DNA from 3 places in the Variovorax sp. CCNWLW186 genome. Region 3 is predicted to be linked to each of the others. Evidence: predicted binding sites of a transcription regulator. Region 3 holds the regulator's gene; each other region holds the start of a gene.
What was found. Region 3 encodes LexA, which represses DNA repair genes until DNA is damaged. Its sites were predicted from a motif close to ACTGTATNNNNATACAGT; they were not measured.

Region 1 (6,833 bases), on a different contig from region 3:
TCGCCCTTGGGCAGCTCGGTATTGCGCGCGGCGGTGATGAACTCGCACAGGTTGCCCCAGCCTTCGGTGTCGTTGGCGATGACCACGAGCCTGAAGCGCTCGAAGCGGAACTCGCTGCCGAACAGCAGCCGGAAATCGGGGTTGCGCGGAAGCGGCGGCTCGTCAGGATGGTCGCGCTCGTGTTCTTCCAATTTGGCCGGCAGATCGCGCAAGCAGACGTGCGCGCGCACGATGCCGGCCACCGAGCATTCGTCGGTAATGGCCAGCGCCGTGTAGCCGAGTTGGTAGGCGCGCTCGACCATTTCTTCAGGCGTCGAGGCGCCGCGCTGAAAGCTGAAGTTGGTCAGGCAGTGCAGCTCGGCGTAGTCGGGCAGCGTGGGCGGCGGCTTCTTGCGCAAGGGCAACGGCAGCGCATGCACCTTGGCGGAGTTGCGTCCGCGCAGCTGCTTTTCGCTCAGGTCAGGCATAGAACCCCTGCAGGTACCAGCGCACTTCGCCCTGGGAAAAGCGTGCGGAGAGCCGCTCGCGAAAGATCCACACCAGTCCGGCTTCGGGGCTTTCCGCCACGTAGTAGTCGCGCATGGCGGGCTGGCCGCCGTCTTCCTTGCCGCCCCACCAGCCGGCTTCGACGCGCTGCGGCCCGATCAGTTTGCTGAGGGGGCCGCGGTAGCACGGGCGCTCGCCGTCCATCTCGAGCAGCAGCGGCTCGGGCAAGAGCCACGGCGGGTAGAGCGCATCGGGCTGCGAAGCCGCGGCCTTCGCCTTTGCAGTTTCCCTGGCTTCCTTGCGGGTGCCCGGCAGCGCAGTGTCTTTCTGCAGCGCGGGCCGCCAGGCCTGCTTGCGCTCTGGCCGGTGATCGGCCTGCGCCACGGGCACCACCACCTGCTGCGGCCCGAGCCGCACGCTGAGCCGCTCGACCATTTCATGCAGCTTGTCGCCCTTGCGGTTGTCTTCGGGCAGAAAGCTGGTGCTGGCGCCGGCCCATGGATCGGTTTCGAGTGTGCGCAGGCGCAGCCAGCTTGCGGGCGCCGCAAGCGTGGTGAGGGCAAGCTTTTCGGAGAGCAGGCGGCGCAGGTGCGCCATGTCCTGCGTGGGCTCGGCCGTGCGCACGGTGACTTGCTGGTGCGGCGGCAGGTTTACGCCGTTGAAGCGCTTGAGGTCGAGCGTCCATTGCAGCTCGAGCGCGCGCGCGCCGCGCTGGCGGGCACGCAGCCAGAACTGCAGCGCCGTGAGCAGGCGGTTGGCCGACCACATCAGCTCGGGCGCGGTTTCGGCCAGCGCGGGCAGCTCGAGCTTCTGCTCGAACACGTCGGGCAGCGTGAGCCAGCTGTGGCTTTCAGGGCGAAGGCCCCAGGCGATATCGAGCGCCTCGCGCAACGCCGCGCCAAAGCGCCGCGTGAGGCCGCCGCGCGGCAAGGCCGCCACGTCGCCCCAGGTGCGGCAGCCCAGGCGCGCCAGCAGGTCGAGGTGTTCGCGCGCGGCGCTCAGCGTGTCCAGCGGCAGGCCGGCGGGAATGTCCTTGGGCCGGCCCTCGTTGCGCTCGAACAGGCGCAGCCGGGCCAGTGCGATGAGGCTTGTGGCGCCCTGCGCGCCGAGCATCACCGCGCCGGGCGCGGGGTTCTCGTGGGCCAATTGGCGCATCAGCGACGAGCGCCCGCCCCACAGGCGCTCGCAGGCCGAAACCTCGAGCATCAACGCCTCGTCTTGCCAGGCGACGTGCGGCGTGTATTGCAGCGCCCACCAGCCCAGCGCCTCGGGCGTGGGCAGTGGCTGCGCTTCTTCAGGCGAATCGGATTCAAGCGACCACCGCAATGCGATCCAGTGCATTGGGGCCTCCCTTCCATGCGTCGATGCGCACCACCGTGGCTGTTGTCGCGGTCGATGTTGTCTCTTCACCGGCCGCCGCCGTGCCCTGCTGCTGCAGCCGCAGCTTGCGGCGCACCCGGGCGGCCGCCAGCAATGCGGCCATGCGTTCGTTGCGCGCGGGCAGCATCACCGGCGCAGCCAAGGGCGGCCCCCGGCGCTTGAGAATGCGCAGTTCGATCTGCGAGCTGTCGGCCTCGCAGCTTTCCACCTGAAGCCGAAGCCGCGCCGGCGACGCACCCTGCGCGGCCGATTCGGGCCGGCACACGAAGAGCAGCACGTCATGCTGGGCGGCGGCCAGTTGCAGCCGCCGCAGCTCGCCCACCCGGGCCTGCGGCAGCCAGGCCAGCACGGCCGACACATCCGCACAGCGCAGCGCCTGTTCGCAGGCCCACAGGCGCGAAGCCGGCGCGTCGCTCCGGACCCACATCAGCGCTTCCACCGGCAAGCCCTGCGCCGCCAGAGACGGCCCGCAGGGTTCATAGGGCGCGCCGATCAGCACCACCGGCCCGCCGCGCGCCTGGACGGCCTGCGCCAAAGCGGGCAGCAGCAGCCGCCAGACATGGGCCTCGGGCGCGGTTTGCAGCAACTCCGTCATGGCGCCTACAGGCCAGCCGCCACCCGGCAGCTCGGCGTCGAGCGCGGCGTGGCCGGTGGCGACGACCTGCGCGTCGGCCAGGCCGAGCTCGTCGGCATGCCAGACGCCACGGCCTGCGGCGGCGGAAAAGGAGTTGAGGAAAGGAAGGCCCATGATGCAATCGTTAACTGTATTTTTATACAGTATTCCATGCGCCGCAACCGGGGCAGGACAAATAGCGATTTACCCAAAGCGCCTTGCCTCTTAAGATGGCCGAACAAACAATTTGTGACCATGCAATACAAAAAGATTCATTTGCTGGCTTCGGCCTTTGCCGCTCTCCTCCTTGCGGTACAGCCTGCGGCGCAGGCCCAAACCAAGCCGCTCCTGATCGGCCAGACCTATGTGCAGACGGGCCCGCTGGCAACGCTGTCGACCGAACCGCTGGTCGGCATTCGCGCGCTGTTCACCGCAGTGAATGCGAACGGCGGCGTGAACGGCCGGCCCATCGAGCTGCGCCAGCTCGACGATGCCTACGACCCCGCCAAGGGCGCCGAGAACGTGAAGACTTTCGTGAAGGACGGCGCCGTGGGCATCCTGATGCCGATCGGCACATCGTCGGCGGTGGGCGCCTTGAAGGCAGCCAACGAACTCAAGATTCCGGTCGTAGGCTCGTACACGGGTGCGGCGCCGGTGGTGAAACCGTCCGAATACGGCTTTCCGGTGCGCATCAGCTTCGACGAGGAATACAGCCGCATCGTGAACCACCTGTTCACCATCGGCCTCTCGCGCATCGCCTTCGCGCACAACGACAACCCGGGCGCGCGCTCGGCGATGGAGAGCACGCAAAAATTCATTGCCGAGCGCGGCGAAAAAATGGTCGGCAGCGTGTCGATCAAAAATGACGGCTCGGACGCAGCCGAACGCGCGGCGGAACTGGTCAAGCTCAAGCCCAAGGCCGTGGTGCTGTCGGCCACGAACGACGTGGCGGCCAAGTTCATCACGGCCTACCGCGCGGCGGGCGGCGAAACGGCTTTCTATTCGTTCTCTTTCCTGAACGGCCAGAAGCTGTTCCAGGACATCAAGAAGGACGCAGCCGGCGTGGTCATTTCGCAGGTCGTGCCGTACCCGTGGAACACGGCAATGCCGATGATTGCCGAGTACCAGGCAGCCATGAAGAAAATCGGCGCAACGGAGTTCAGCTACGCCAGCCTCGAAGGCTATGTGGCGGCCAAAGTGATGGTCGAGGGCCTGAAGCGGGCGGGGGCAAGCCCGACGGCCGATTCGCTGCACAAAGGTCTCGAATCGTTCAAGACGCTGGACATCGGCGGGATTGCTGTGTCTTACCGGCCGGGGGAGCACCGGGGGCTGACCTTCTCTGAGCTTTCGATGCTGAAGGCTGACGGGCGCTATTTGCGCTGAGTTTGTACGTGTTGGGGGGCGAATCGTTCAGGGCGAGTGCAAAGGCCACCGGGTACTCCCCTCCGCGAATGTCCCCCGGCCTGCGGCCTCCTCCTTTATTTCGCTGCGCGGAGCACCCGATGCCCTGTGCACCGGGGCACGCTGCTGGTGCACCGCTGATCAACGACCAGCGCGTATGACGCACACGTCGATGGGGTGCCTTGCGCAGCGAAATAAAGGAGGAGGGGCGCAGCCCCGGGGGACATTCGCGGAGCAAGGTACCCCGTCGGCGGGTGCGCCACCCTGAAGCAGCGTAACAACGCCCCCAAGATAGCCCCAGCAAGCGCCGAGTAAAAAGCCCTGGCGCAAAATTTGATTCGTGACGCCACTCACGAACACCCCACACCTCCCCATCACCCGCGCCCGGCTGCTCAGGCTCGGCGCCGCACTCTGCACCGGTGCCGCGCTCCCCTCCTTCGCACAGCAACAAGGCAGGCCTGCGATGACCATGAACACCCGCCCTATTCCTTCCACCCAGGAGGCCCTGCCGGTTGTCGGTTGCGGCACCTGGATCGGGTTCGACCAGCGCCCCGGCACCGATGAATACAAGCGCCTGCCGGGTGTGCTCGACGCCCTCTTTGCCGCGGGTGGCAAGGTGATCGACAGTTCGCCGATGTACGGGCGCTCTGAGGAAACCACCGGCGAACTGCTGGCCTCATCGAAGCAGCGCGAGAACAAGGCTTTTCTTGCGACGAAGGTCTGGACATCGGGCCGCGATGCCGGCATTGCGCAGATGGAGCAGTCTTTCGCGCGGCTGCGCACCGAGCGCATGGACCTGATGCAAGTGCACAACCTGATGGACTGGAAAACCCATCTGGCCACGCTGCGCGGCTGGAAAGAGAAAGGCCGCGTGCGCTACATCGGCATTACGCACTACACCGCCTCTGCCTACGACGAGGTCGAAGCGGTGCTGCGCGCCGAGAAGTTCGACTTTTTGCAGATCAATTATTCGATCGACGCGCGCGAAGCCGAGCAGCGACTGCTGCCGCTCGCGGCCGAGCGGGGTGTGGCGGTCATCGTCAACATGCCGTTTGGCGGGGGCGGCCTCCTGCGCCGGCTGCGGGACAAGCCGCTGCCTGCGTGGGCCGGCGAGATCGGCTGCACGAGCTGGGCGCAGGTGCTGCTGAAGTTCGTGCTGAGCCACCCGGCGGTGACCTGCACCATTCCCGGCACCAGCCGCGCCGAGCACATGGCCGACAACGCCGCGGCCGGCGCGGGCTCGTTTCCGGATGCGGCGTTCTGGCGCAGCAACGCGCGCTCGATCGGGCTCTGAGCCGCAACCGCGGCGGCTATTCGAACTTGACGTTGTGCTGCCGCACGGTGGCGCCGAAGGCGTCGTATTGCGCGCGGAAGAACTCGGTGAACTTTGCGGGGCTCATGCCGTAGCCCTCGAAGCCCTGCTGCACCAGTTGCGCATGCACGTCCGGGCGCTTCAGCGTGTTCTGCAGTTCCTGCGACAGCTTGGCGGTAATGGCGGGCGGCAGCCCTGGGGGTCCGAAAAAGCCGGCCCAGGGCGTGATGGTGAGCTTGCCCAGGCCCAGCTCACTGCCCGTAGGCACGTCGGGCAGCAAGGCGCTGCGCTGCGGCAGCAGCGTGACCAGCGCGCGAATGCGCCCCTCTTTCACGAAGCCCGGGGCCAACGTGCCGGTGGTGAACATCATGTGGATCTGGCCGCCGAGCAGGTCGGTCATGGCTTGCATGTCGCCCTTGTAGCGCGCGTTCACCACCTTGCGCTCGCCCAGCAGCTGCAGCATGGCCAGTTCCGAAGCGCTGTTGCTCGACGCCGAGTTGTAGGCGCCGGGCTTGGCCGCGACCAAGGCCAGCAACTCGTTCACGCTCTTCGCCGGCAGGCTCGAAGGCACCACCAGGAACATCGAGAACTGGCCGGCCGAGCTGATCGGCGTGAAAGCCTTGAACGGGTCGTAAGGCGGCGTGGGGCGCAGCGTGGGTGCCGCCACCATGGCGGTGTTGGTGCCCATCAGCAGCGTATAGCCATCGGGCTTTGCGGACGACGTGGCCTGCGCCGCGAGCACGCCGTCGGCGCCGAGCCTGTTCTCCACGATCACCTGCTGGCCGAGCTGCTTCGACAGCCCCTCCGCAATGATGCGCGTGAGCGCGTCGGCACCGCCGCCGGGTGCGAAGCCGACGATCAGGCGCAGCGGCTTGTCCGGATAGGTCTCGGCACCCCAAGCTGCCGCGCCGGGCAGCATGGCCAGCGAACCACCGGCGGCCAGGGCCGCGAGCGTCAGGTTTCTGCGTCGCATTTTTGCTCCTTGTTCAGAAGAGATGCCGCACGCCGAGCTCCCAGCCCGACGAGCGGCGGCCACCGGCCGGTGCCACGCCGCCGCTGACGACATAGCGCGCCTGGCCGCTGTTCATGAGCCGCGCGTAGGTGCCGTAGAGCGCGGTGCGTTTGGAGAGGTTGTGCACATAGCCGATGCCGAACTGCCGCGCGTCGTCGCGGTTGCGCGGCATGCCGTTGGCATTGCGCAGGCTCTCGTCGCTGCGGTCGTCCAGGTAGGCGTAGCTCACGCGGATGCGGCCGACCTCGAAGGCCGGAATGTGCGCGCCGATCTCGGTGGTGTTCTTGCGCACTGTGCCGGCGGCGAGCTTCACCGTTACCTTGTTGTAGAGCGCGAAGAACTTCGCAAACCCCGCGTCCCACGTGCCGCCGATGTTGGCGTGCGTGTAGTTGCCGATGGTGGCGGTCGCATCGTAGTGGGTGCGCGTCACGGCGGCAGCAATGTCGAATGCGCCCGAGGCGAATCCGAAGCGCGCACCGGCAAAGTTGCCGTCGTCGCGGTTGGGCGCGGTGGAATCGTTCTCGCCCGTGCCGATCATCGCCATGCCGTAGAAGCCGCCGAGCCCGGCCGGCAGCCAGTAGCTCACAGTGTTGCTGCCCGTGATGGCCGAAGGGAGCGGCCCGTTGCCC
Region 2 (6,833 bases), on a different contig from region 3:
ACTGCAGGTGCGCACGGCCGCGGGCTTGCAGATGGTCTCGAGCGACGAGGTCAGCGTGCGTCCTCGCGGCATGGCTTTTTGAGATTCACCATGAAGTTGCGCCTTGCACTGATCGTTCTCGTCCTGGCCAATGTCGGCTACTGGCTGTGGGCCCGCGGCGACCTTGCCGGCTTCGGATTGATGCCGGCCGGCATCACCGAGCGCGAGCCGCAGCGCCTCTCGCGCCAGGTTCATCCCGAGTGGCTGCAGATCCGCAAGGACGGCAAGACCGGCAACGGCAACACCACCGCCGCGCCCTGAACGCGCCGCAGCTCAAGGCGCCAGTTCTTCGCCCTCGAAGCGCACCGTGAAGCGTGCGCCCGGCGGTTGCCGGCCCGGATGCGCGTCTTCGAGCTTGACCTGCGCGTGGTGCTGGTTGGCAATCTCCCGCACGATCGGCAAACCCAGCCCGGAGCCGTCGGCCTCGTTGCCGAGCACGCGGTAGAAGGGCTCGAACACCAGTTCGCGATCGGATTCCGCAATGCCCGGGCCGTTGTCTTCCACCTGCAGCAGCACCACATGCCCGAAGGGATCGGCCAGCACGCGCGCGGTGATCACGCCCGGCCGCTCAGGAGTCGACGGCGTGTAGTTGATGGCGTTGTCGACCAGGTTGCGCACCAGTTCCTTCAGCAGAGTCGGGTTGCCTTCGAGCACCACGCCGGGCGCCCCCGCTTCGGCGCCGTCGTAGCCCAGGTCGATGCGCTTTTCGATGGCGCGCGGCACGGCTTCGCGCACCACTTCAATGGTGAGCCGGGCCAGATCGCAGGGCTGGCGGCCCGTGCCGGCACCGGTGCTTTCGGCGCGCGCGAGCGAGAGCAGCTGGTTCACCGTATGCGTGGCGCGCACGCTGGCGCGGCCGATCTGCTTGAGCGACTGCTTCAGCTCGTCGGCGTTGGCGCCTTCACGCTGCGCCAGGTCGGCCTGCATGCGCAGGCCCGCGAGCGGCGTCTTGAGCTGGTGCGCGGCGTCGGCGAGAAAGCGCTTTTGCGTGTGGATCGAGTCGTTGAGCTTGTCGAGCAGCTCATTGACCGAAGACACCAGCGGCACCACTTCGAGCGGCACCGACGATTCGTCGAGCGGGCTCAAATCGCCCGGGCGCCGCTCGCGGATGCGCGCCTCCACCACCGACAGCGGCTTGATGCCGCGCACCAGCGCCAGCCAGATCAGCAGCACCGCGAGCGGCAGGATCGCGAATTGCGGCAGCAGCACACCCTTGATGATTTCGGTGGCCAGCACCGACTGCTTCTCGCGCGTCTCGGCCACCTGCAGCAGCGCGGGCGCCGAGTCGTCGTCGTCATTGGCCAGCCAGAGCGAGGCCACGCGAACCGGTTTGCCGCGCATTTCGCCGTTGCGCAACGTGACCACGCCCGGCACCGGGGGCTCGTCGGTGTTGGGATGCGGCACGTCGGACTCGCCGCTCAGCAGCTTGCCGTGGCTGTCGAGCAGCTGGTAGTACACGCGGTCGGCGTCGTCGGCCCGCAAGATTTCGCGCGCCGGCTGCGGCAGCACGAACTGCGTCTGGCCCTGCTGTACCGTGACGAGCCGCGCCAGCGTCTGCACGTTGTATTCGAGCGCGCGGTCGAAGGGCGCATTGGCAATGCCCTGTGCCACCAGCCACGTGACGCCGATGCTCACCGGCACCAGCAGCAGCAGCGGCGTGAGCATCCAGTCGAGGATCTCGCCGAACAGGGAGCGCTGCGCGCGCTGGAACAGTTTCAAGGCTTACGGCCTCCGAAGCCGTGGGGCAAGCCCGCATGTCATTGCTGGATTTTTTCGAGGCAGTAGCCGAGGCCGCGAACCGTGGCAATGCGCACCGGCCCCTTCTCGATCTTCTTGCGGAGGCGGTGGATGTAGACCTCGATCGCGTTCAGGCTAACTTCCTCGCCCCATTCGCACAGGCGCTCCACCAGCTGGTCCTTGCTGACCAGGCGGCCGGCGCGCTGCAGCAGCACCTCGAGCAGGCCGAGTTCGCGCGCCGAGAGCTCGACCATCTTGCCGTCGATGGTCGCCACGCGGCCGGCCTGGTCGTACACCAGCGGACCGTGCCGGATGGTGTTGCTGGTGGCACCCATGCCGCGCCGCGTGAGCGCCCGCACGCGCGCTTCGAGCTCTTGCAGGCTGAAGGGCTTGGCCATGTAGTCGTCGGCGCCGTGGTCCAGGCCCTTGACGCGTTCTTCCACGCTGTCGGCCGCGGTGAGCACCAGCACGGGCAACTGCGAACCACGCGCACGCAGGCGCTTGAGGATCTCGATGCCGTGCAGGTTGGGCAGCCCGAGGTCGAGGATCAGCAGGTCGAACTCGCTGTGCGTCATGAGCGCGGTGTCGGCCTGCGAACCGTTCGCCACGTGGTCGACCGCCGCGCCCGAGGTGCGCAGGCTGCGCAGCAGGGCATCGGCCAGCACCTGGTCGTCTTCGGCAATCAGAATCCGCATGAGCCACCTCCGGCCGGTTCGGGCGCCGCGCCGGCGCCGTTCACATTTGTCTCTCTCCCAGCCGAGTCTAGCCCGCTGTGTACGCTTCCAGACCGATGGTTACCACCGTGGCGACGTCGTTGCCGACGCTGGCGCGGAATTCGCGCTCGGCCTGCGTGACTGCGCCGCGAAAGGCGTCAAGCCATGCCAATCCGTCGGCGGTGAAAAGCACGCGCCGCGCCCGCGCATCGAGCGGGTCGGGCCCGCGCGTGACCAGGCCCCAGGCTTCGCACTGGTCCACCAGCGCGCCCATCGCCTGCTTGGTCATGCCGGCGCGCTCGGCCAGCTCGGTCAGGCGCGAACCTTCGCGCGCCAGGTGCCGCGTGATGTGGATGTGCGCGGCGCTCACCTGGGCGCGGGCGGCCAGGTTCGACAGCGCCAGCGGCACTTCGACGTCATGCGCCATGAGTTCGAGCACGCGCTCATCGAAACGGCGCATCGCATGGCCCAGCAGGCGGCCCAGGTGGGTTTGCCGCCAAGCATCGGGATCGGTCGGAAAAGCATTGTCAGCCATTCGCCAAATGGTAAAGCAAACTGACTAAAAAATGAGTTTACCGAAACCAATGAGCCCCTACACTACTGTTCAAGCATCCAGCCTGTAATTAAAAGCAGATGGATGGCAGTCACACACAAACCGTTGATTTTCAAGGAGATTTCCACATGGACGCAGTCGTCAAGGGCGCAAGCATCTCGGTCGCCAACAGTGAAAAGGCCAAGGCCCTGCAAGCCGCGCTGGCGCAAATCGAAAAGCAGTTCGGCAAGGGCACGATCATGCGGCTCGGCGAAGGCGAGGCGCTTGAAGACATCCAGGTGGTCTCCACCGGTTCGCTCGGCCTGGACATCGCGCTGGGCGTCGGCGGCCTGCCGCGCGGCCGCGTCATCGAAATCTACGGTCCTGAATCGTCGGGCAAGACCACGCTCACGCTGCAGGTCATTGCCGCCATGCAAAAGCAGGCCGGCACCTGCGCCTTCGTCGACGCCGAGCATGCGCTCGACGTGCAATACGCCCAGAAGCTCGGCGTGAACCTGTCCGACCTGCTGATCAGCCAGCCCGACACCGGCGAGCAGGCGCTCGAAATCGTCGATTCGCTGGTGCGCTCGGGCGCCGTCGACCTGATCGTGGTCGACTCGGTCGCCGCGCTCACCCCCAAGGCCGAAATCGAAGGCGAAATGGGCGACTCGCTGCCCGGCCTGCAGGCCCGCCTGATGAGCCAGGCGCTGCGCAAGCTCACCGCCACCATCAAGAAGACCAATTGCATGGTCATCTTCATCAACCAGATCCGCATGAAGATCGGCGTGATGTTCGGCTCGCCCGAAACCACCACCGGCGGCAATGCGCTGAAGTTCTACGCCTCGGTGCGCCTGGACATCCGCCGCATCGGCACCATCAAGAAGGGCGACGAGGCCATCGGCAACGAAACCAAGGTGAAGGTGGTGAAGAACAAGGTGTCGCCTCCGTTCAAGACGGCCGAGTTCGACATCCTGTTCGGCGAAGGCATCAGCCGCGAAGGCGAAATCATCGACATGGGCGTGAATGCCAAGATCCTCGACAAATCGGGCGCCTGGTACGCCTACAACGGCGAAAAGATCGGCCAGGGCCGCGACAACGCACGCGAATTCCTGCGCGAGAACCCCGAGCTGTCGCGCGAAATCGAGAACAAGGTGCGCGAATCGCTGGGCATTCCGCTGCTGGCGGCCGATGCCGACACCCCGGGCGCCGAAAAGGCCGAGAAGCCTGCGAAGGCAGCCAAGGCCGACAAGGGCGAGTAAGCAAGGTACGGCGCGGCCTCTCGCGGGCCGCGCAAGCGACCACCAGGCATGGCATTCGGTGCCCCCTCACTCAAAGGCCGGGCGTTGCGGCTCCTGAGCCAGCGCGAGCATTCGCGCGCGGAGCTGGAGCGCAAGCTGGCCAGGCATGAAGAAGAGCCCGGCACGCTGGCTCGCGCGCTCGACGAACTGGCCGCTAAGGACTTCATCAGCGAGCCGCGGGTGGTGGCCTCGGTGCTGAACCAGCGCGCCGCCCGCTCGGGCGCATTGCGTGTGCGCCAGGAGCTGCAGGCCAAGGGCATCGCGCCCGAAGCCATCGCAGAAGCCGTGGCCAGCCTGCAAGACACCGAAGTAGAGCGCGCCACCGCCTTGTGGCGCCGCCGTTTCGACGCACCGCCCGCGGATGTGAAGGAGCGCGCCAAGCAAACGCGCTTTCTGATGGCGCGCGGCTTTTCTGGCGCGGTGGTGGCCAAGGTGCTCCGGAGCGATTTCGACAGCGGCGGCGAATGAAGCAAGGGCCGCTGGCCGCATCGCCGTGCGGGCGATGCTGAAGATGCCGCCAGTGGCATGATCGGCGCGGGCCGGTCCCGCACGAGGACCGCCTTCATATAAAACTTCGGAGGAGGAACTCTCATGTCTTCAGGACCTGCAGGCCAGCCGTCGCTCATGCGCACAGGTGCCAAGGCCGGCGCCGCTTTCATCGGATCGGTGGTCAAGGGCGGCTTGCTCTCGCTCATCCTCGGTGGCGGCGCCTTCTTCTATTACCTGAGCCAACTCCAGGGGCCAGGCAATGCGGGGGCGCGTGCGGGCGGCGCCGGTGCCGCGCTCGCGCTGCTCACTTCGCCGCCCCTGCTGGTCGCGGTGCTGCTGTTTCTCTTCGTGGTCGTCTACGTGATGCTGGGTGTGCAGCAGGGCCGGGCCAAGGCCATGCAGCACCTGGTGGCCGCGCGGGGCGAGGCCGTGTCTGAGCGGCTGGGCGGCGCCATCGCAGGCCGCATCGAAGCCATGCCGCGCACGCACGGCACGCTGCAGCGTGCGGCCGACTGGCTGTCCGTCGACGCGCTGAGCAAGCAGCTTGCGCCGTTGCTGGGTGAGGGCAAGGCGGTACGCGCGGTGGTCGGCTTTGTGCTCAGCCGTTTACCGCTCGGCGACATGCTTGCCGAATGGCAGCAAGGCCGTGCGGAGCACGGCCTGCCGGCGGCAGCAGAAGAGGGCGCGGCGCAAGACCCCGCGCTGCGCGCATTGCTCACGCGCCGCATCAACGAAACGCTGCAGGAGATGGCGGAGCCCTCAAGCAAGCCGCTTTACATTGCGCTGGGCGCGCACGCGGTGCTGCTGGGCGTCGGCCTCTGGCTCGTCAGGTGAACTGAGTGGGAACGATGGCTGGCGCTCAGAGCGCCAGCATCAGCTTCAGGTTCTGCACCGCGGCGCCGCTGGCGCCCTTGCCCAGGTTGTCCAGCCGCGCAATCACCACCGCATGGCGGTGGTCTTCGTTCGGGAACACGCGAATCTCGAGCTCGTTGGTGTCGTTGAGCGCCAGCGCGTCGAGCTTGCCGTTGTCGGTAGGCGGCAGCACCTTCACGAACTGCTCGGGTGTGTTGCTCCTGGCGTAGTGCGCGGCAATGGCGTCGTGCAGGTCGCCGGCCTTCGGCTTGCCGGGCAGCAGGTCGAGGTGCAGCGGCAGCTGCACGAGCATGCCCTGCTTGAAATTGCCCACCGAAGGAATGAAGACGGGCCGGCGGGTGAGGCCGGTGTACTTCATGATTTCAGGAATGTGCTTGTGCTTGAGGCCGAGCGCGTAGGTTTCGAAGAGCGGCGCCTTGCCGCCCTCGTATTCTTCGATCATGGCCCGTCCGCCGCCCGAATAGCCGCTGACCGAGGGCAGCGAAACCGGGAAGTCGGCCGGCAGCAGGCCCGCATCGACCAGCGGGCGCACGATGGCGATGGCGCCCGTGGCATAGCAGCCCGGGTTGCCGACGCGGTCGGCCGCGGCCACGGCCTGCCAGTGGCCTTCCACCAGTTCAGGGAAGCCGAACACCCAGCCCGGCGCCACGCGGTGCGCGGTGGAGGCGTCGATGATCTTGGGCTTCTTGCCTGGCAGCTGGTCGATCAGCGCGACCGACTCGCGGGCCGCGTCGTCGTGCAGGCACAGCACCACCAGGTCGACGCCGGCCATCAGCTCGCGCTTGGCGTTCACGTCTTTTCGCAGCTCGGGCGCAATGCTCACGAGCTCGATCTGCGGCATCGTCTGGAGCCGCTCGCGAATTTGCAAGCCGGTGGTACCGGCTTCGCCGTCGATGAAAACCTTGGCCATATCGGAGTATCCGTGGGGTCGCTAGAAGAAAGTACGTATTGACCGCAAGGTCACGTCGAGTATTGGTGCGCCGCACCATGATACAGTCCGCGGTTGTTCGCCGCCCCCAACCGTCAGGTTGCCGTCGCCCGCGAACAACAGAGCCAAAGACGCCTCAGACCCCAGATCTCCCGTTCTCAACTTCCTCCTTCCGAGAGACAACCCTCATGAAGATTCACGAGTACCAAGGCAAGGAAATTCTT
Region 3 (6,833 bases):
ATCAGCGCCGACGCCAGCAGCCCGCACCAGGCCGTGATCACGGTGATGGAAGCGGCGCGCCGCGCGGGCCTGGTGCAGATCACCTTCGCAGCCCAGTCGACGGCGCAAGCAGGACGCTGAGTGCCGCCCCACGGCCGCAGCAGCAGTACCGGCGCACCGGCCTCCCGGCTGCAGCGCGCCTGGCTGCAGCGCGGTGTGCTGGCCTGCCTGCTGTGGCCTCTGTCGCTTCTTTATGCGACGCTTTTTGCGGTGCGGGGCTGGTTCTACCGGCTCGGGTGGCTGAAGACCGAGCGCGTACCGGTGCCCGTGATCGTGGTCGGCAACGTCATCGCGGGCGGCGCCGGCAAGACGCCGGTCGTGATGGCCGTGGTTCGGCATCTGCAGGCTCGCGGTTTGCAGGTTGGTGTGATCTCGCGCGGCTACGGCCGCCGCACCGGCGACTGCCGTGAGGTGCTGCACGAAAGCGATCCGCAAGACGTCGGCGACGAGCCGGCGCTGATCCGCCATGCCACCGGCGCGCCCGTTTTCGTGGCGCGGCGCCGCGCCGAAGCCGCGCAGGCCCTGCTGGCCCGGCACCCGACGACGCAAGTCATCGTGAGCGACGACGGGCTGCAGCACCTGGCGCTTGGGCGCGACATCGAGATTTGCGTGTTCGACGACCGCGGAATCGGCAATGGCTGGCGGCTGCCCGCCGGCCCCTTGCGCGAGCCTTGGCCGCGCCGGTGCGACCTGGTGCTTCACAGCGGCGAGCGGCCGGCATTCGGCGGCGGCTACACCGCCACTCGCGCACTGGCGCAGGACGCCGTGGCGAGCGACGGCAAACGCGTGCCGCTGAGCACCCTCACCGGCAAGGCGGTGATCGCGCTCGCGGCCATTGCACGGCCCGAGGCGTTTTTCGAAATGCTGCGGGCGCGCGGCCTGACGCTGGCCGAGACGATTGCGCTGCCCGACCACTTCGATTTCGATGGCTGGCAAGCCCCTTCCGGCGCCGGACATCTGCTGCTCTGCACCGAAAAAGACGCGGTCAAGCTGTGGCGCAAAGCTCCCGGCGCGCTTGCCGTGCCGCTGCAGTTTGCACCCGCGCCGGAATTCTTCGCCGCGCTCGACGCAAAGCTATCATCGCTCGATGGATACCAAGCTGCTTGAACTGCTCGTCTGCCCCGTCACCAAGGGCCCGCTGACCTGGAACGCCGAAAAGCAGGAGCTCTGCTCGCGCAGCGCCCGCCTCGCCTATCCGGTGCGCGACGGAATTCCGGTGTTGCTCGAGAACGAGGCGCGCACGCTGTCCGACGAAGAGCTGGGGCTGTGAGCTTTACCGTTCTGGTGCCGGCGCGCCTGGCTTCGACCAGGCTACCCAACAAACCGCTGGCGGACATCGCCGGCCTGCCCATGGTGGTGCGCGTGGCACAGCGCGCGAGCCAATCGACCGCGCTGCGGGTGGTGGTTGCAGCGGACGACCTTTCCATCGTCTCGGCCTGCAAGCAACACGGCGTGGAGGCCATCCTCACGCGCCAAGACCATCCGAGCGGCACCGACCGCCTTGCCGAGGCCTGCGAACAACTCGTGCTCGACGGCGACGACATCGTCGTCAATGTGCAAGGCGACGAGCCGCTGATCGACCCTGCCCTGATCGACGCTGTTGCGTCCGCGCTCGCCCTTCGTCCGGAAGCCGCCATGAGTACCGCGGCCCATGAGATCGATTCGCTCGACGACTTCCTGAACCCGAACGTGGTGAAGGCGGTGCTCGATGCCCAAGGCAACGCGCTGTACTTCAGCCGCGCACCCGTTCCGTGGTGGCGCGACGGCGCCGTCAACCGCGTGCCGACGGCGCTGCCCAGTCCGGCTCCGCTGCGTCACATCGGCATCTACGGGTACCGCGCGGGTTTCGTGCGCCAATTCCCTTCTTTGCCGCCGGCTCCGGTCGAGGCGACCGAAGCGCTGGAGCAACTGCGTGCGCTCTGGCACGGGCATCGCATCGCGGTGCATGTCACGCATGCGGCTCCCGGGCCGGGCATCGACACCCCTGAAGACCTGGCCCGTGTGCGCGCACTGTTCGCAGCCAAGCCGACACCCTGAAGCGTGCGCCGCAGGGTGGCTGTAACGGAAATTCTTCACGCTCACGCATGCTATCCTCGACGCAATTCCGCCTTGCACGGCTCCCGGGCCGGCGCTTGGCGCGACACAAGATCTAAGAACCGTCCGAGGACACCATGAGACTAATTTTGCTGGGCGCGCCCGGGGCGGGCAAAGGCACGCAAGCGGCCTTCATTTGCCAGAAGTACGGCATTCCTCAAATTTCGACCGGCGACATGCTGCGCGCAGCCGTCAAGGCCGGTACACCGCTCGGCCAGCAAGCCAAGGCGGTCATGGAATCGGGTGGCCTGGTGAGCGACGACCTCATCATCAATCTCGTGAAGGAACGCATCGCGCAACCCGATTGCGCCGACGGCTTCCTGTTCGACGGCTTCCCGCGCACCATTCCGCAGGCGGACGCGATGAAGGCAGCGGGCGTCAAGCTCGACTACGTGCTCGAAATCGACGTGCCCTTCAGCGACATCATCGAACGCATGAGCGGCCGCCGCTCGCACCCCGCATCGGGCCGCATCTATCACGTGAAGTTCAATCCGCCGAAGGTCGAGGGCAAGGACGACATCACGGGCGAAGAACTGATCCAGCGCAAGGACGACGAGGAAGAAACCGTGCGCAAGCGGCTCGAGGTGTACAGCCAGCAGACGCGTCCGCTGGTCGACTACTACTCGGCCTGGGCCAAGGCCGATCCGGCCTCGGCGCCTAAATACCGCGCCATCAAGGGCGTCGGCACGGTCGAAGAGATCACCCAGCGCGCACTGGCTGCACTGAGCAACTGAAGTTCGGCGGCAGGCGGGCTGCCTTGGCAGCTTGCGCGCCTGCCGGCTTGTGCCCGCGGCCCCTCAGGCGGCTGTTCCGATCAGTTCCAGCATCAACGCGATCCGTGCCTTGACCGGCGTCAGGGCGCCAGCATCACGCAGCTTGTCATCAGGCCTCGGAAGAATGCGCCCGCTCGCGCAACGTGTGGCGCGCAGCACGGGGACGCCCGCATCCTGCGCGCGAAGCGCGGCAGCCTCCAGCGCATGGTGCACCGTGCCGTTGCCAGTTGCGGCCAGCACCAGCCCGCGCACCGGCTCGGCGACGACGCCCATCGCCCGCTCCTGAAGCAGCAAGTCGACGATGGCGCCGGTCGCACCGGCGTGGCTGGTGAGGATTTCGACCCTCGGCCATTGCATCGCCGCGCCTTCGCCGGCTTCGATAAGCTTCGAGCGCGCCGGCGACTCAGGCCAGTCCCGCACCCGCCGTACCGCCCCCTCCTCCACATAGCCCACCGGACCGGCATCGCCCGAAGCAAACGCATCCTGCCGATAGGTGTGCACCTTCTGCACATCGAAGGCACTGTGGATTGCGCCTGCGCAGACCACCGTCACACCTCGGGCGGCCGGCGTTGCTGCCACCGCGATGGCGTCGCGCACGTTCTGCGGGCCATCGGGCGATAGCGAACTGGCCGGGCGCATGGCGCAGGTCAGCACCACGGGCTTGCCGGGCGCAAGCACGGCCTGAAGAAAGAAGGCGGTTTCCTCGAGCGTGTCGGTACCGTGCGTGATCACCACGCCGGCCACATCGGCCTCGGCCAGCCAGAAAGCGCAACGCCGGGCGAGCTGCAGCCAGACGTCGGGTTCCATGTCCTTGCTGTCGAGTTGCGCCACCTGCTCGGCCGCAAGCGCCAGGCCTTCGGGCGCCTCGATGCCGCCGAGCAGGTCTGCCACGCCCACTTGCCCGGCGGTGTAGCCGATGTTGTCGCCACCGCTGGCGGCACGGCCCGCAATGGTGCCGCCCGTTCCCAGAACCACAATGCGCCGCAGGCTCGGCGAGAGCGAATTAACCATGGCTTGCCAACTTTTAAAAACTGGTTAAAAATACAGGTACTGGATATCTAGCCAGTGCCGCAAGGAACAACATATGCAGTTCGCCGTGAAGCTTACCGCCCGCCAGCAGCAAATCCTGGACTTGATCCAGAGCGCCATCGCACGCACCGGCGCTCCGCCCACGCGGGCAGAAATCGCCAATGAGCTGGGCTTCAAGTCGGCCAACGCGGCCGAAGAGCACCTGCAGGCGCTGGCCCGCAAGGGCGTGATCGAACTCGTCAGCGGCACCTCCCGCGGCATCCGGCTCAAGGGCGATGCGCTGCGTTCGCTCAACGAGTCGCGCAACAACCAGTTCTCGCTTTCGCTGCCCGGCATGGCGCAGCTGGCACTGCCTCTCATCGGCCGTGTGGCGGCGGGTTCGCCCATCCTCGCGCAAGAACACGTCGACCAGACCTACTACGTCGAGAACACGTTGTTCCAGCGCCAGCCCGACTACCTGCTGAAGGTGCGCGGCATGTCCATGCGGGACGCCGGCATCATGGACGGCGACCTGCTGGCGGTGCAAGCCACCAAGGAAGCCCGCAACGGCCAGATCGTGGTGGCCCGTCTCGGCGACGAAGTCACGGTCAAGCGCCTCAAGCGCAACAAGCAGGTCATCGAGCTGCACGCCGAAAACCCCGACTACCCGACCATCGTGGTCCAGCCCGGCGAGCCGTTCGAAATCGAAGGCCTGGCGGTCGGCCTCATTCGCAACACCATGCTGATGTAGGCCCTGCGGCCTGCCGAAAGCAGCACCCATCCGGTCGCAACAGGTGGCGGGCGTATGGCGCTAAGTCGCCATCACCCTGTTGCGCCCGATCAAAGAAATCCTGCCTGTGTTCAACCTCAGACTTTTTTGGAGTTCACATGGGAATCGCCCTCCTCGCCATCGTTGATTTGTGGATGCCGCTGCAATCGCTCGCAAGCCGGCTGCTGCCGGCCCGTCGCCCGCGCCGCCACGACAGCAGCAGTGCTTCCGCAGGCTTGCGCTACGTCGCGGTCCGGCCGTCATGCACGGCCCGGACCCATGGTCCAGCCGCCTCGGCTGATGCGTCCCCCGCACCCGCACGGCCCCTGCGCGTCATTCGCGTGGTGGACGGCCTGCAAGGCGAAAAGCGCAGTACCAACCGCATGGTGATTTCCGGTCGCATGGCCGACGTTTGCGCCGAACTCGACCGCCTGGCGGCACTCGAGGCCATGGAAGCCGTGAGCACCGCGCCCGCCTCCACACGCCTGCATTGAGGCCATGCCCCCCCCCGGTGACCATTGCCCGGGGCGGGTATCCAAACGTTCACACGCGCGTCATGCCAATGCTGCGAGGCACAATGGCACGCCATGAACATTGTGATCCTCGACGATTACCAGGACGCCGTGCGCAAGCTGCGCTGCGCCACCAAGCTGGACGCGTACGCGGCCAAGGTCTACACCAACACGGTCAAGGGCATTGGTCAACTGTCAATCCGCCTGAAGGACGCCGACGTGATCGTGCTGATCCGCGAGCGCACCCATATCTCGCGCCAGCTGATCGAAAAGCTGCCCAAGCTCAAGCTCATTTCGCAGACGGGGCGCGTGGGCAACCATATCGACGTCACAGCGTGTACCGAACGGGGTGTGGCTGTGGCCGAGGGCACCGGCTCTCCCCAGGCGCCCGCCGAACTCACCTGGGCGCTGATCATGGCGGCCATGCGGCGCTTGCCGCAGTACATCAGCAACCTCAAGCACGGCGCGTGGCAGCAATCGGGGCTCAAGTCGGCCTCGATGCCACCCAATTTCGGCCTGGGCTCGGTGCTCAAGGGCAAAACGCTCTGCATCTGGGGCTACGGCCGCATCGGCCAGTTGGTGGCGCGCTACGGGCAGGCCTTCGGCATGCAGGTCGTCATCTGGGGCCGCGAGGCAAGCTGCGCCAAGGCCAGGTCCGACGGCTTCCAGGTGGCGCAGAACCGGCACGAGTTCTTTGCCGCGGCCGATGTGCTGTCGGTGCACCTGCGGCTGAACGAAGAAACCATGGGCCTGGTCACGCTCGAAGACCTTTCGCGCATGAAGCCGACGGCGCTCTTCGTCAACACATCGCGCGCGGAACTGGTCGAACCCGATGCCCTGCTGGCGGCGCTCAACCGCGGCCGTCCGGGGCTGGCGGCGGTCGACGTGTTCGAGAGCGAGCCGCCGCTGCAGGGGCACGCGCTCCTGCGCCTCGAGAATTGCATCTGCACACCGCATATCGGCTACGTAGAGCAAGACAGCTACGAGAGCTATTTCGGGCAGGCTTTCGACAACGTGGTGAGCTTCATCAAGGGCAACCCCACCAACATCGTGAATCCGGGCGCGCTGCAGGTTCGCCGGTGATTTCATGAGCCGCCGGGCCGCCCCAAGGCGAGTACCGCAGCCGAAGGCGAAGGTCCTTCAGTGAACCGGCCTGCGCCCCGGGGCGCGCTCTGGGCGCTGCTGGCCGGCAATTTCGTGATCGGCACGGGCGTGATGGTGGTGCCCGGCACACTCAATGAAATCAGCACGTCGCTGGCGGTTACCGTGGCTACCGCGGGCCAGCTGATCACGGTTGCCGCGGTGGTGATGTGCCTTGGCGCACCGTTGCTGGCGGCCGTGGTCGCGGGCTGGGACCGGCGCCAGCTGCTGGCCCTCACCCTTGTCTGGTATGCCGCCGGGCACATCGTTGCGGCGTTGATGCCGAGCTTTGGCGCCCTGCTGCCGGTGCGCATGCTCACCGTAGTAGCTCCGGCCATCTTCACGCCGCAGGCCGCGGCCTGCGCGGGCATGCTGGTGCCGCCGGAACAGCGCGGGCGGGCCGTGACCTTCGTCTTCCTCGGCTGGTCGATGGCCTCGGTGCTGGGCCTGCCGCTCGGCGCGCTGATTGGCGGCCACCTGGGCTGGCGCATGGCTTTC

Region 1: imuA (translesion DNA synthesis-associated protein ImuA) is a predicted target of LexA. The motif match lies at 2,628-2,645, and genes of this name have one in related genera.
Region 2: recA (recombinase RecA) is a predicted target of LexA. The motif match lies at 3,106-3,123, and genes of this name have one in related genera.

The regions. Positions count from the first base shown of each region.
Region 1 is NZ_JBBCBO010000006.1:136,004-142,836, reverse strand. It holds gene V9K97_RS09890 (error-prone DNA polymerase) at 1-467, opposite strand, end outside; gene V9K97_RS09885 (Y-family DNA polymerase) at 460-1,827, opposite strand; gene imuA (translesion DNA synthesis-associated protein ImuA) at 1,796-2,614, opposite strand; gene V9K97_RS09875 (ABC transporter substrate-binding protein) at 2,735-3,862, shown strand; gene V9K97_RS09870 (aldo/keto reductase) at 4,254-5,174, shown strand; gene V9K97_RS09865 (Bug family tripartite tricarboxylate transporter substrate binding protein) at 5,191-6,165, opposite strand; gene V9K97_RS09860 (porin) at 6,179-6,833, opposite strand, start outside.
Region 2 is NZ_JBBCBO010000003.1:92,876-99,708, reverse strand. It holds gene V9K97_RS04690 (biotin--[acetyl-CoA-carboxylase] ligase) at 1-82, shown strand, start outside; gene V9K97_RS04685 (sporulation protein) at 91-300, shown strand; gene V9K97_RS04680 (sensor histidine kinase) at 313-1,758, opposite strand; gene V9K97_RS04675 (response regulator) at 1,797-2,471, opposite strand; gene V9K97_RS04670 (MarR family winged helix-turn-helix transcriptional regulator) at 2,539-3,024, opposite strand; gene recA (recombinase RecA) at 3,171-4,280, shown strand; gene recX (recombination regulator RecX) at 4,329-4,787, shown strand; gene V9K97_RS04655 (hypothetical protein) at 4,911-5,642, shown strand; gene argC (N-acetyl-gamma-glutamyl-phosphate reductase) at 5,668-6,591, opposite strand; gene sucC (ADP-forming succinate--CoA ligase subunit beta) at 6,798-6,833, shown strand, end outside.
Region 3 is NZ_JBBCBO010000027.1:2,848-9,680, forward strand. It holds gene V9K97_RS23945 (ExbD/TolR family protein) at 1-120, shown strand, start outside; gene lpxK (tetraacyldisaccharide 4'-kinase) at 121-1,146, shown strand; gene V9K97_RS23955 (Trm112 family protein) at 1,127-1,309, shown strand; gene kdsB (3-deoxy-manno-octulosonate cytidylyltransferase) at 1,306-2,076, shown strand; gene adk (adenylate kinase) at 2,211-2,867, shown strand; gene V9K97_RS23970 (asparaginase) at 2,931-3,917, opposite strand; gene lexA (transcriptional repressor LexA) at 3,991-4,665, shown strand; gene V9K97_RS23980 (hypothetical protein) at 4,803-5,177, shown strand; gene V9K97_RS23985 (D-2-hydroxyacid dehydrogenase family protein) at 5,271-6,278, shown strand; gene V9K97_RS23990 (MFS transporter) at 6,339-6,833, shown strand, end outside.